Regions from separate parts of the Sphingobium fuliginis genome, predicted to be linked through region 2. Evidence: riboswitches for the same ligand, from Rfam matches in the RefSeq annotation. Region 2 holds a riboswitch; the other holds the start of a gene.
The links. A riboswitch is a leader RNA that binds a small molecule or an ion and turns the genes downstream of it on or off. The one in region 2 is predicted to bind cobalamin.
Positions count from the first base shown of each region.

Region 1 (6,439 bases), on a different replicon from region 2:
CCTAAACTCGCCCGCCATCGCGAAGAGCCGCTGGTGGAAATCCACCCGCGGGACGCCGCGGCGCTGGGGATTGCCGACCGCGACCTCGCCCGCGTCGAGACGGCGCAGGGCAACAGCATCTTCCGCGTCAGCCTGAACGAAGGCCAGCGGCGCGGCGAAATCTTCACCCCGATCCACTGGACGGACCAGACGTCCAGCGGCGGCCGCACCGGCCTGCTCCCGCGTCCGCTGGTCGATCCCCATTCGGGCCAGCCCGGCTTCAAATCCACCCCGGTCAGCATCGGGAAGGTCGCGACCGAGTGGAGCGGTTTCCTCATCCTGCGCGATCGGGAAGGGATCGGGCAGCCGGTGAAGCTGCCCTGCCTCTGGTCCACCCGCATCGCCGTGCCGGGCGGCGCGCTCTACGAAATCGCCGGCAATGGCGACCCAGCCCGACTCGACGCCTTTCTTCCGAAGGGCGACCGCGTCGAGGCGATGGACGCATCGCGCGGCACGCGCCGCATCGCGACCATCGGCGAAGGCAGGCTGAACGGCGTGCTGTTCGTGACGCGCAGCGGCCTGCTGCCCTCGCGCGACTGGCTGATCGGCCAGTTGCAGGCAGAGGGGGTGGGCGGCTCCGTCCTCGCGGCGCGGGGACCGGGCGCGGCTGGAGACAAGGGCGCGACCGTCTGCGTCTGCTTCGACATCGGCCTCAACCAGATCGTCGCCGCGATCCGCGAACGGCAACTGGTCGATGTGCCCGCCATCGGCAGGGCGCTGGGCGCGGGCACCAATTGCGGATCGTGCCGGCCCGCGCTCGCCAATATCCTTGCCCAAAACATGCAGGAGACGCTTCATGCAGCCGAATGATCTCATCGCCCCCGGACAGGTCTGGCTGGTCGGCGCGGGGCCGGGCGATCCGGACCTGCTCACCCGCAAGGCCGAAAGGCTGATCGCGGCGGCGGATGTCGTCTTCCACGACGCGCTGGTCGGGCCGGGCGTGATCGACCTCATCCCCTCAGGCGTCGAGCGGGTCAGCGTCGGCAAGCGTTCGGGCCGCCATTCGAAGGCGCAGGGCAGCATCAACGACCTGCTGCTCGCGGCCGCCAGGGCGGGCCGCCGCGTCGTCCGCCTCAAGGGCGGCGACCCCTCGGTCTTCGGCCGCTCGGCGGAGGAGATCGCCCATCTGGCGGAGGCGGGCGTTGCCGTGCGCATCTGCCCCGGCGTCACCACGGCCAGCGCGGCGGCGGCGAGCGGCCATGCCTCGCTCACGCTGCGCGGGGTGGCGCGGGGATTGACGCTGGTGACCGCGCATCTGAAGGCGGGCGAGCCGCTGCGGCTCGACTGGGAAGCGCTGGCCCGTCCGGGCGGCACGCTCGGCATCTATATGGGCCGCGCGGCGGCGGGCGAGATCGGCCGCTGCCTGATCGCCGCCGGACGCGATCCCGAAACGCCGGTGATGGTGGCGGTCAACGTCTCCCTGCCCAATGAACGCCTGATCCGGGGCAAGCTGTCGGCGCTCGCCTTTCTGGTGCGGACGATCAGCGACGACGACCCGACCCTGCTGCTGATCGGGGAGGCGGTGGCCGGAACGCATGCGCCTGCCGACCTCGCCGCGCATGTTGGCCTTCACGCCTGACGACCGTCTCGACCCGGCCGGGTGAGTCTCTCCAGATCCTCGGGCCGGTTGATGTTGGGCAGCACGAACTCCGGCCGCTCCACGATCCGCGCGCCCACCCGCTCCAGCCAGCCACGGATCGACCGGTTATTCTCCTCCGCCAGATGCGCGTCCAGCTCGCCAGCCAGCGAAGCAGGCCAGAAGCCGATCAGCTGCTGCCCCTTGAGGATGGCGGCTCCCTGTCCGATCAACGCCTCCGCCAGCCCGTCCGGATAGGCGGGCACGTCGCATCCGGTCGTCAGCACCGCGTCATAACCCAGCGCCCGCGCATGATGCAGCGCCGCGTTCAGGCCCCCCAGCGGCCCCATGTCCGCAGCCGGCCGATCCGCCAGCCCGATCATCCCCTCCACCTGCCGGCCGCAGACCGCCACGGTTTCGACCTGCCGCCCCAGCGCCGCCACCGCATGCTCCAGCAGGCTGCGCCCATCCAGCATCGCCCGCGCCTTGTCGCTGCCGAACCGGCTGGACCGCCCGCCGGCCAGAACCGCCCCCATCAGCCGCATCATGCGCCGCCCGCGATGATCCGGGCATAGCTGTCGGGATCGACATTGCTGCCGGAGATCACCACGACGCTCGCCCCGTCGGCATCCGGAGCCAGCCCGGCCAGCATCGCCGCCAGCGACGCGGCCCCGCCCGGCTCCACCACCAGCTTGAGGGCCGAAAAGGCAAAGCGCATCGCGTCGCGCACCTGATCGTCGCTCACCGTAAGGCCGCCCGACAGATAGGCCCGGTTGATGGGAAAGGTCAGCGCCCCCGGCGCGGGAGACAGCAGGGCGTCGCAGATCGACCGCGCATCGGGCGATACGCTTTCCCGCACGCCGCTCGCCAGCGAGCGCGCCGTATCGTCGAACGCTTCCGGCTCCACCGCCAGGATCGCGACGCCGGGCTGGCGCGCCTTCACGGCGGTCGCAATTCCCGACACCATGCCGCCGCCGCCGCAATTGACGAGGATCTGGCCGATCTCCGCCCCCGCTTCGGCGGCCTGTTCCATGATCTCCAGCCCGATCGTCCCCTGGCCGGCCATGATGAAGGGATCGTCGAAGGACGGCACCAGCACCGCGCCCCGTTCATTCGCCAGCCTCGTGGCGATTTCCTCCCGGCTTTGGGTGAAGCGGTCATAGGGCACGACATCTGCGCCCAGCGCCCGCGTATTCGCCGTCTTGATCGCGGGCGCGTCGGCCGGCATCACGATCGTCGCCGCCATGCCCAGCAACCGCGCCGCAAGGGCCACGCCCTGCGCATGATTGCCCGAAGACCAGGCGACGACCCCCGCCTTTCGCTCCGCCGCGTCCAGGCGGGCCAGCCGGTTGTAGGCGCCGCGGAACTTGAACGATCCGCTGTGCTGCGCGCCTTCGAACTTCACCAGCACGCGCCGGCCGCAGCGGGCGTTGAGCGCCGCATTTTCCAGCAGCGGCGTGCGGATGGCGGCAGGGGCGATGACCCGCGCCGCATCCTCGACATCGGCGGGGCTGATGGCGAACGGCATGCAATCTCCTTCCATGGCTGCCTCTTGGCATGGCCGCCGCTTTCCCTTATGGCGCGGGACGCGGGCGGGGCAATGCCTTCGCGCGCAAAAAGAAGATCGCGCCGGTGCCCCGAAGGGGGCTGAAAACGGGAATGCGGTGCGGACGGGAAACCGTCCTATTCCGCGGCTGTCCCTGCAACTGTAAGCGGTGAGCGCGATGCACTTCGGCCCAGGGGCCGGCCACTGGACGCAAGTCCGGGAAGGCGTGCATCGCCGCATTGACCCGCGAGCCAGGAGACCTGCCGGCGCATGGTCGCTCTTGCCTTGGTCCAGGGTATGGCCATGGCACGGTGTTCTCCGTCTGAGCGACGAAGCGGCGCAGGGCCGCATCGGTGCGGGGAGAGGGCACGGGCGCCGGCCATTTCCCCCGTCCGGCCGCGCGAGCGGACGCCCTGAGCCATGTTGCACCGGCGCTCAGGGGGAATATAGACATGTTGAGGATTTCCATTTCCATCGCCGCCTTGCTCGCGGCCGCTCCCGCCCTGGCGGAGGATGAGATCATCGTCACCGCGCTGGGCATCGAACAGCCGCGCGACGAGGTCGGCCAGGCGGTCACCGTCATCGACGCCGACACCATCCGCACCCGCCAGAGCGTCAGCGTCGTCGACCTGCTGGCCACCACGCCGGGGGTGCGCTTCAACCGGGCCGATGCGGTGGGCGGGGTCACTGGCGTTTCACTGCGGGGGGCGGAAACGACGCAGACGCTGGTGCTGATCGATGGCGTAAAGGTCAACGATCCGAGCGGGATTGGCGATGCCTATGATTTTGGCAATCTGCTGACCGGCAACATAAGGCGGATCGAAGTGCTGCGCGGTTCCAATTCCGTGGTATATGGCAGTCAGGCGATCGGCGGTGTCGTCAACATCATGACGGGCGCGCCCGCAGAGGGTTTGGCCGGCAACGCCTCGGTCGACTTTGGCTATGCCGACACGCTGAATGCAAAGGCAGATATTTCCGGTGCCACTGGCATGGTGTCCGGCGGCATCGGCATCGCCTATTTCAACACCGACGGAATTTCCGCCGCCGCCAACGGCACTGAAAAGGACGGCTACGAAAATCTCGCGACCAACGCGAAGCTGAAACTGGCCTTTGCCGACAATCTCAGCCTCGACCTGCACGGCTATTATATCCATGCCGATCTCAACACCGACCTGTTCTTCGGTGCGCCGATGGAATCGAGCGATGTCAGCAAGCTCGACCAATATATCGGCTATGCGGGTCTCAACCTGTCCTTGTTCGACGGCAAGTTGGCCAACCGCGCTGCCATCACCTGGTTCCGCAATGACCGCGATTATATGCTCCAGCGGGGCGAGGCGCCGGATTACGGCTTCTCCGGCACCAATCTGCGCTTCGAATATGAAGGCGTCTATCAACCGGTCGATCAGGCCCGGCTCATCTTCGGTTACGAGCATGAACGGCCGGACTATGATTTCTTCTATCATGATTTCTTCACGGGCGACAAAGTCGTGGGCAAGGCAAAGGCCGACATCGACAGCGTCTATGCCCTCGCAGTCGTGAAGCCGTTTGCGGGCCTCGCATTGACCGGCGGCGTCCGGCATGACGATCACAGCCAGTTCGGTGGCGCGACGACCTTCGGTGCAAATGCGAACTACACCCCCAATGGCGGCTCCACCAATTTTCGGGCCAGCTATGGTGAGGGTTTCAAGGCACCCTCCCTCTATCAGCTTTACGACAGCTTCAGCGGCAACCGCGCACTCAAGCCCGAGCGGTCGAAAAGCTATGACATCGGTTTCGACCAGAGCCTGGCGGGCAGTCGGGCGATGCTCTCGCTGACGGCGTTCCGGCGCGTTACGCGCAACCAGATCAATTTCGATTATGCGACTTCGCTCTACGGAAATCTGGACCGCACCCGCGCCAAGGGCGTGGAGGCGATGCTGACGCTGCGGCCCGTCGATGCGCTGACCGTCACCGCCGCCTACAGCTATGTCGATGCTCGGGACCGCAACACGGGCGCCCGGCTGCCGCGCCGCGCCGCCAATGCGGTCAGCGTTTCGGCGGACTATGTCTGGCCCTTCGGCCTGTCGACCGGCGCGACGGTGACGATGGTAGGCGACAGCTTCAACGATGCGACCAATATGGTGCGGCTGGACGGCTATGCGACGGCGAACGTCCGGGCGTCTTTCCCGATCCGGGAAAATCTGGAAATCTACGGCCGCATCGACAATCTGACCGATGAGAAATACGCCACGGTCTATGGCTATGGCACTTATGGCCGGTCGGCCTTCGGCGGCGTGCGTGCGCGCTTCTGAAAATAGCCTAGCGGCGCGGCGCGGCGTTCACCCGCGCCGCGCCCTTGCGCTGCGCTGTGCCCTTGCGCGCAGCGCCGTGAAGCTGCGCCGTGCTCTTGTGCGCAGCGCCGTCAAGCTGCGCTGTGCCCTTGTGCGCAGCGCCGTCAAGCTGCGCTGCGATGCCCCGCGCCGCCTCGACATAGGCGGGGCCGCCGCACACCGTCCACGCCTGCGGCACGCGGATGCGCGGGATGGCGCGCAGTATGGGGTGGTGCAGCATTTCCGTCCCCTGATCGACCACCTTCTCGCTGCCGGTCTCCACGATCAGCCAGTCCGGATGGGCGGCGATCATCTCCTCCAGCGACAGTTGCGACAGCGCCGGCTTGCCCAGCCTGCGGGCCAGATTGATCAGGCCCACCCGCTGCATCAGGTCGTCGACCAGCGTGCCGGTGCCGGTCATATAGCCGCGCCGCTGATAATAGGCGGCAACCCCGCGACGCTTCGGGCGGGGCAGGGCGGCAAGGTCGCTGTTCATCCGGGCGATCATCGCTTCGCCCCGTTCGGGATGGCCGACCGCCGCCGCCACCTGCCGGATCTGCGTCAGGATCATGGCATAGCTGTCCGCGCTCGCCAGCCCCAGGGTCCGCCACTCGCCCGGCGGCGCGCCGACGACGCTGCCGCCGGAAGGAAAGCCGATCAGCAGGTCGGGGCGGATCGCCAGCACTTCCTCCGCCGGGCGCTTGAGGGTGCGGAAGGCGCGGGCCCTGCCGACCGCCGCCGACAGTTCCGGGTCGTGCCCATAGGGGCTGAGCGCGGCGATCTGCGCCGGGTCCGCCAGAGCGAGCACATATTGGTCGGCGCAGGTGTTGAGCGACACGATGCGCCGGGGTTGGGCGGGCGCCGCGCCGGTCAGGGCCAGGGCGCAGAACGTTGTAAAGATCATTCTGCACCGCACGCTGCTGCTCCCGGATCGTGCCTCAACAAACCAACGTGCTCCCTCCTTCGCAG
Region 1 is NZ_CP060035.1:2,148,617-2,155,055, reverse strand. Features, by position in the region: gene H5V43_RS10365 (nitrate reductase) at 1-849, shown strand, start outside; gene cobA (uroporphyrinogen-III C-methyltransferase) at 836-1,618, shown strand; gene mobA (molybdenum cofactor guanylyltransferase) at 1,609-2,160, opposite strand; gene H5V43_RS10350 (threonine ammonia-lyase) at 2,160-3,143, opposite strand; cobalamin riboswitch at 3,229-3,443, shown strand; gene H5V43_RS10345 (TonB-dependent receptor plug domain-containing protein) at 3,614-5,452, shown strand; gene H5V43_RS10340 (ABC transporter substrate-binding protein) at 5,460-6,374, opposite strand.
Region 1: it holds a riboswitch for cobalamin, as region 2 does, so the genes downstream of both, H5V43_RS10345 (TonB-dependent receptor plug domain-containing protein) here and H5V43_RS18255 (cobalamin biosynthesis protein CobG) in region 2, are expected to answer to the same signal.

Region 2 (6,439 bases):
TGATCCAGAATCAGGACAATCGCGAGCACGACCTGCTCGACAGCGACGATTACTACCAGTTCGAAGGCGGCATCGCCGCGGCGGTCGAGCATCTCTCCGGCAGGAGGCCGCTCAGCTATCATAACGACCACAGCCGTCCCGAACGTCCGGTCATCCGCACGCTGGAGGACGAGATCGGCCGCATCGTCCGCGCCCGCGTCGCCAATCCCAAATGGATCGCGGGCATGATGCGCCACGGCTACAAGGGCGCGTTCGAGATCGCGGCCTCCGTCGACTATCTCTTCGCCTTCGCCGCGACCACCCATGCGGTGAAGGACCATCATTTCGACGCGGTCCACGCCGCCTTCATCGAGGATGAGGCGGTTCGCGCCTTCATGGCGGAAGCCAATCCGGCCGCCCTGCGGGAGACCGCCGCCCGCCTCCACGAAGCGCTGGACCGCGCCCTTTGGAAACCCCGGTCGAACAGCGCCGCCATGCTTCTCTCCCAACTCAAGGATGCCCCGCAATGATCGAACGCACGCCCGAACAGCATGCCGAAAAGATGAAGAAGAAACAGGCCGCCCATGACAGGATCATGGCGACCAAGACGCAGGAAAAGGGCCTGCTGATCGTCCACACCGGCAAGGGCAAGGGCAAGACGACCGCCGCTCTCGGCATGGTGGTCCGCGCCATCGGCCATGGCAGGAAGGTGGGCGTCGTGCAGTTCGTGAAGGGCGCGATGACCACCGGAGAAAAACGGGTGTTCGATGCGTTCCCCGACAATGTCGAATTCAAGCCGATGGGCGAAGGCTTCACCTGGAACACGCAGGACCGGACGCGGGACATTGCCCTTGCACGCGAAGCATGGGATGAGGTGAAACGCATGATCGCCGATCCGGCCTATGACATGGTCCTTGCCGATGAACTCAACATCGTCCTGCGCTACGACTATCTTCCGGTCGAAGAGGTGCTGGAGGCCGTGACCGCCAGGGGCGAAATGAAGCATGTCATCGTCACAGGCCGCAACGCGCCCGAGGCGCTGATAGAGGCGGCCGATCTCGTCACTGAAATGACCCTCGTCAAACATCCCTTCCGCAGCGGCGTGAAGGCCCAGCCGGGAATCGAATTCTGACACACACCGCCTTCGACATCGCCGCCTTCGAGGAACTGGTGCACCTGCGCCGCGACGTGCGCCATTTCCTCACCGATCCGCTGGACGAGAGCGAGGTCGAACGGCTCCTTGCCCTCGCCCATAGCGCGCCTTCCGTCGGGCTGTCGCAGCCCTGGCGTTTCGTCCGGATCGAAACGCCCGCCTTGCGCGAGGATCTTGCCGCCCATGTCGACGCGCAGGTGATCGAGGCGGGCAGTATCTATCGGGGGGAGGAAGACAGGCTGTACCGAAGCCTGAAATTGCACGGCCTGCGCGAAGCGCCGGTGCTGTTCGCGGTCTATTGCGACGAAGGCACGGAAACCGGCCACAGGCTGGGCGCGATCACCATGCCGGAGGCGCGCCGCTATAGCTGCGTGATGGCGATCCACACCCTCTGGCTGGCTGCCCGCACGCGCGGCATCGGCATGGGCTGGGTTTCGATCCTCGACCGCCCGACCGTGGACGCCCTGCTCGCCATTCCGGAAAACTGGCGCTGCCTCGGCCTGCTGTGCCTGGGCTATCCGGTGAGCGAGGAGGCGACGCCGGAACTGGAGAGGCGCGGCTGGGAACATCGCACCGACTGGCATTCCACCATTGTCACGCGCTGACGATTCCCGTCCGAAGGCCTCTTCCCTTTCCTTTCCGCCCGGCCTATGAGCGTTTTTGGAGCGGGTTCCGCCCGCTCCATCGATCGCGTCGGTGCCCCGAAGGGGCTTAAATGGGAACGCGGTGCGGGAGGAGACTCCCTAATCCGTGGCTGTCCCTGCAACTGTGAGCGGCGAGCAAGGCAAGGACGTGCGGTTCCCCACGGGGAACGGCCAGCCACTGGAGCGATCCGGGAAGGCCCGTGCCGAAGCGACGACCCGCAAGCCAGGAGACCTGCCGAACGCAAAGGTCGCTCTAGCCATGGTCCAGGGGATGGTCACGGCTCGGTTCTCCGCACGGGCGACGAAATGCGGCTGGGGGTGAACCCTCCGGCCGTCGTTGCGACGTGGGAGGTAAGGTCCGTTGCCAGACGCGCAAAGCGCATCGTCCGCCGCCATTCGCGGCTGGTGCCCGACGGCATGGCGCCCGATGATGGCGGGCGACGGGCTGCTGGTGCGGGTCCGTCCACCGCTGGGCCGCCTGACCGTCCCCCAGGCCATCGGCCTTGCCGAAGCCGCGCGTCTTCACGGCAATGGCCTTGTCGACCTCACCAACCGGGCCGCGCTCCAGCTTCGCGGCGTGACGGAACAAGGCCATGGCCCGCTGCTCCGGCACCTTGTCGCCCTGGGCCTTACGGATCACGATCCGGCCCGCGAAGCGCGCCGCAATTTCCTGCTCGCTCCCGATTCATCGCCCGGGGATGACACGGAAAGCATCGCGCTCAGCCTGATCGCCCACATCGATGAGCTGCCCCAGCTTCCTTCCAAGATAGGGATCGCCATAGATGCCGGGCCTGCGCCCTGTCTTGCCGCCGTCCCCGCCGATTTCCGGTTCGAGCGCAGCGAGGCGGGCAGGCTGCTGCTGCGGGTGGAGGGGCGTCCGCTGGGTTCGCCCACCAGCGTTGAAACGGCGGCGCGCGACCTGATTGCGCTTGCCCGCTGGTTCCTTGCCACGGGCGGCGGCGCATCGGGCCGTGCCGCCCGGCACGAAGCCCCGCTGCCGACCGCTGCCGACATCGCGCCCGCGCCATCCCGCCCGCTGTCCCGATTGCTGGCGGAGGCATCGGGGCCTTTCCACGGCATTCCCTTCGGTCAGTTTGACGCCGACAGCCTTATCGCGCTGGCCGGGAAACCGCATGTCACGGCCCTGCGCCTCACCCCATGGCGCGGTTTGATCCTGGAGGGCGGCGCAGACAGTGCGGAGCACGCCTCTCCTGACGGCCTGCTCCGCGTCGACGCCTGCCCCGGCGCGCCCGCATGCCCGCAGGCAAGCGTCGAGACGCGCGGCCTCGCCACCCGGCTCGCGCCCCTTGTCGAAGGGTCGCTGCATGTGTCCGGCTGCGCCAAGGGCTGCGCCCGCCAAAGGCCCGCAGGGCTGGTCCTCACCGGCCGGCAGGGCCGCTTCGACCTGTCCCGCAACGCCCGCGCCGGATCGCCGCCGGAAAAAACCGGCCTGACCGCCCGACAAATCCTCGCCCTTTTCGGAAGGCCCTGATGCCCCACAGCTACGAAACCGACGGAGCCGCCATCTATCGGCAGTCCTTCCGCACCATTCGCGCCGAAGCCGACCTTGCCCGCTTCTCGCCCGAGGAGGAACGCATCGCCGTCCGCATGATCCATGCGGCGGGCCTGGTCGGACTTGCTTCCCACATCCGCTTTTCGCCGTCCTTCGCCCGGGACGCTATCGCCGCGCTTCAGGCGGGCGCGCCGATCCTCTGCGACGCGCGCATGGTGTCGGAGGGCATAACCCTGAAGCGCCTGCCCGCCGCCAATTCGATCCTCTGCACCCTGAACGATCCGCAGGTGCCTGCCCTGGCGGCGCAAATGTTCAACACCCGCTCGGCCGCGGCGCTCGAACTCTGGCGCCCGCATCTGGAGGGCGCGCTGGTCGCGATCGGCAATGCCCCGACGGCGCTTTTCCATCTGCTCAACATGCTGGAAGACCCCGACTGCCCCCGCCCGGCCGCGATCATCGGCTGCCCCGTCGGCTTCGTCGGCGCGGCGGAATCGAAGGAAGCGCTCTGGCGCAGTCGGCCCGTCCCCTGCTGTATCGTGGAGGGTCGCCCCGGCGGCAGCGCCATCACGGTCGCGGCGGTGAATGCGATAGCGAGCCCGGCGGAATGAGCGGCGGGACCATCCATGGCGTCGGCCTGGGACCGGGGGCGCAGGACCTGATGAGCGTCCGCGCCGACCGGCTGATCCGCAATGCCCGGCACATCGCCTATTTCCGCAAGAGGGGAAGGTCGGGCCATGCCCGCAGCATCGTGGAGGGCATGTTGCGCGCCGATGCCGTCGAATATCCGATGGAATATCCGGTCACGACGGAAATCCCGCTGTCCGACCCGCGCTACAATGATCTGCTCTCGACCTTCTATGCCGATTGCACGGCGCATCTGGACGGGCTTTCGGCACGCGGCGAGGATGTGGTCGTCCTTTGCGAAGGCGATCCTTTCTTCTACGGCAGCTTCATGCACCTGCACAGCCGCCTTGCCGCGCCGGTGAAGATCGTCCCCGGCATCACCGGCATGTCCGGCGCCTGGACCGCCAGCGGCATGCCGATCAGTTGGGGCGACGATGTCCTGACGGTGTTGATGGCCACCCTGTCCGAAGAGGAACTGACCCGCCGCATCCGCGACAGCCATGCTCTGGTCGTCATGAAGATCGGCCGCAACCTTCCCAGGCTTCGCCGCGCCGTCGAAGCCGCGGGCAAGCAGGACAGCGCCTGGCTGGTCGAATATGCGACCATGGCGGATCAGCGCATCACCCCGCTGGCGGAAGCGACCGACGTCACCGCCTATTTTTCGATCCTGCTGGTCCACGGACAGGGCCGCCGTCCATGACCGGATGGGTCGTGGCAGCCGGTCTTGGTCCGGGAGCGGACGCGCTCATCACGCCGGAGGTGTCGGATGCGCTGGCGCAGGCGAGCGACGTCATCGGATACATCCCCTATGTCGCCCGGGTGGCCCAAAGACCGGGCCTGACGCTCCACGCCTCGGACAATCGGGTCGAACTCGACCGCGCCGCCCATGCCCTGGCCCTCGCCGCGCAGGGCAAGCGGGTGGCGGTGGTTTCCTCGGGCGATCCGGGGGTCTTCGCCATGGCCTCCGCCCTGTTCGAAGCCGTGGAGGCAGGGCCGGAGGACTGGCGCGACCTCGACATCCGCGTCCTGCCCGGCATCACCGCCATGCTCGCCGCCGCCGCAAGGGCGGGCGCGCCGCTCGGCCATGATTTCTGCGCCATCAACCTGTCCGACAATCTCAAGCCCTGGCCGCTGATCGAGCGCCGCCTGCGCCTCGCCGCACAGGCCGATTTCGCCATGGCCTTCTACAATCCCCGTTCCCGTTCCAGGCCGGAGGGTTTCGGGCGGGCGCTGGCGATCCTGCGCGAGGAATGCGGCGAGGACCGGTTCATCCTGTTCGCCCGGGCCGTCTCCACGCCGGAGGAAACGCTGAGCGTGGTGCCGTTGAGCCGGGCCACTGCGGACATGGCCGACATGCGCACCATGGTCATCGTCGGTTCCAGCCGCACCCGGCTGATCGAACGCTCCGGCCCGCCGATCCTCTATACGCCGCGCTCCGCCGCATGACCCAGCCATTGCAGCACCCCGGCGACCTCATGCGTCACCTGCGCCGCTGGACAGGCCGGACGCTCGATCATCACGACCGGCAGTCCCAGCATGCGCGCGGCGACCAGCTTCGCCCGCGCGCCGCCGCCACCTGCATTTTTCGACACCACGCAGTCGATGCCATGGGCGCGCATCAACTGCATGTCGCCCTCCACCGTGAAGGGACCGCGGTCGATCACCAGCGCATGATCGGGCAGCCCCGGCGCAACGGCGGGCATATCGACGAAGCGCAACAGATAATGATGCTGAGGCTGCACGGCGAAGGCGTCCACATGCATGCGCCCCAGGGCCAGCATCACATTCTGCCTGGCTCCCTCCAGCGCCGCCACCGCCCCGGCCATGTCCGGCACATAGGTCCAGCGGTCTCCCTCCGCCGCGGTCCAGGGCGGCCGGGTCAGCATGATGTGCTCCACCCCCGCCTCCCGCGCCGCGCCAAGGGCATTCCCGCTCATCGCAGCGGCGAAGGGATGAGTGGCGTCCACCAGATGGGTGACGCCTTCCTCCCGCAAATAGCGCGCGAGGCCGGCCATGCCCCCGAAGCCGCCGACGCGCACCGGCACCGGCTGCGCCTGTGGTTTGTTCGTCCGCCCCGCATAGCTCAACACCGCGCGAACGCCCCGTTCGGCAAGAGCAGCCGCAAGCGCGCTCGCTTCCGTGGTGCCGCCCAGAATGAGGATGTTGGACATGCCCGATACTCCTGACGGTCCGTGGCTGACGATCGTCGGCATCGGGGAAGACGGCCCGAATGGCCTGTCGTCCGCCGCCCGCGAAGCGCTGGAGAAAGCCGCGCTCGTCGCTGGAGCGCCGCGCCATCTTGCGCTGCTGCCTGCCCTTAGGGCGGAAAGCCTGCCCTGGCCAGTCCCGTTCGCGGCCGGCGTTCCGATGCTGCTCGCCCGCCGTGGAGACCCAACCGTCCTGCTTGCCTCCGGCGATCCCTTCTGGTTCGGCGCGGGGAGCAGCATCACGCGGCATTTGCGGCCGGATGAATGGACGGCGCACCCAGCGCCCTCCACATTCTCCCTTGCCGCCGCGCGGCTGGGC
Region 2 is NZ_CP060036.1:438,932-445,370, reverse strand. Features, by position in the region: gene cobN (cobaltochelatase subunit CobN) at 1-509, shown strand, start outside; gene cobO (cob(I)yrinic acid a,c-diamide adenosyltransferase) at 506-1,111, shown strand; gene bluB (5,6-dimethylbenzimidazole synthase) at 1,168-1,737, shown strand; cobalamin riboswitch at 1,810-2,031, shown strand; gene H5V43_RS18255 (cobalamin biosynthesis protein CobG) at 2,204-3,268, shown strand; gene H5V43_RS18250 (precorrin-8X methylmutase) at 3,268-3,897, shown strand; gene cobI (precorrin-2 C(20)-methyltransferase) at 3,894-4,613, shown strand; gene cobJ (precorrin-3B C(17)-methyltransferase) at 4,610-5,359, shown strand; gene H5V43_RS18235 (cobalt-precorrin-6A reductase) at 5,335-6,084, opposite strand; gene cbiE (precorrin-6y C5,15-methyltransferase (decarboxylating) subunit CbiE) at 6,083-6,439, shown strand, end outside.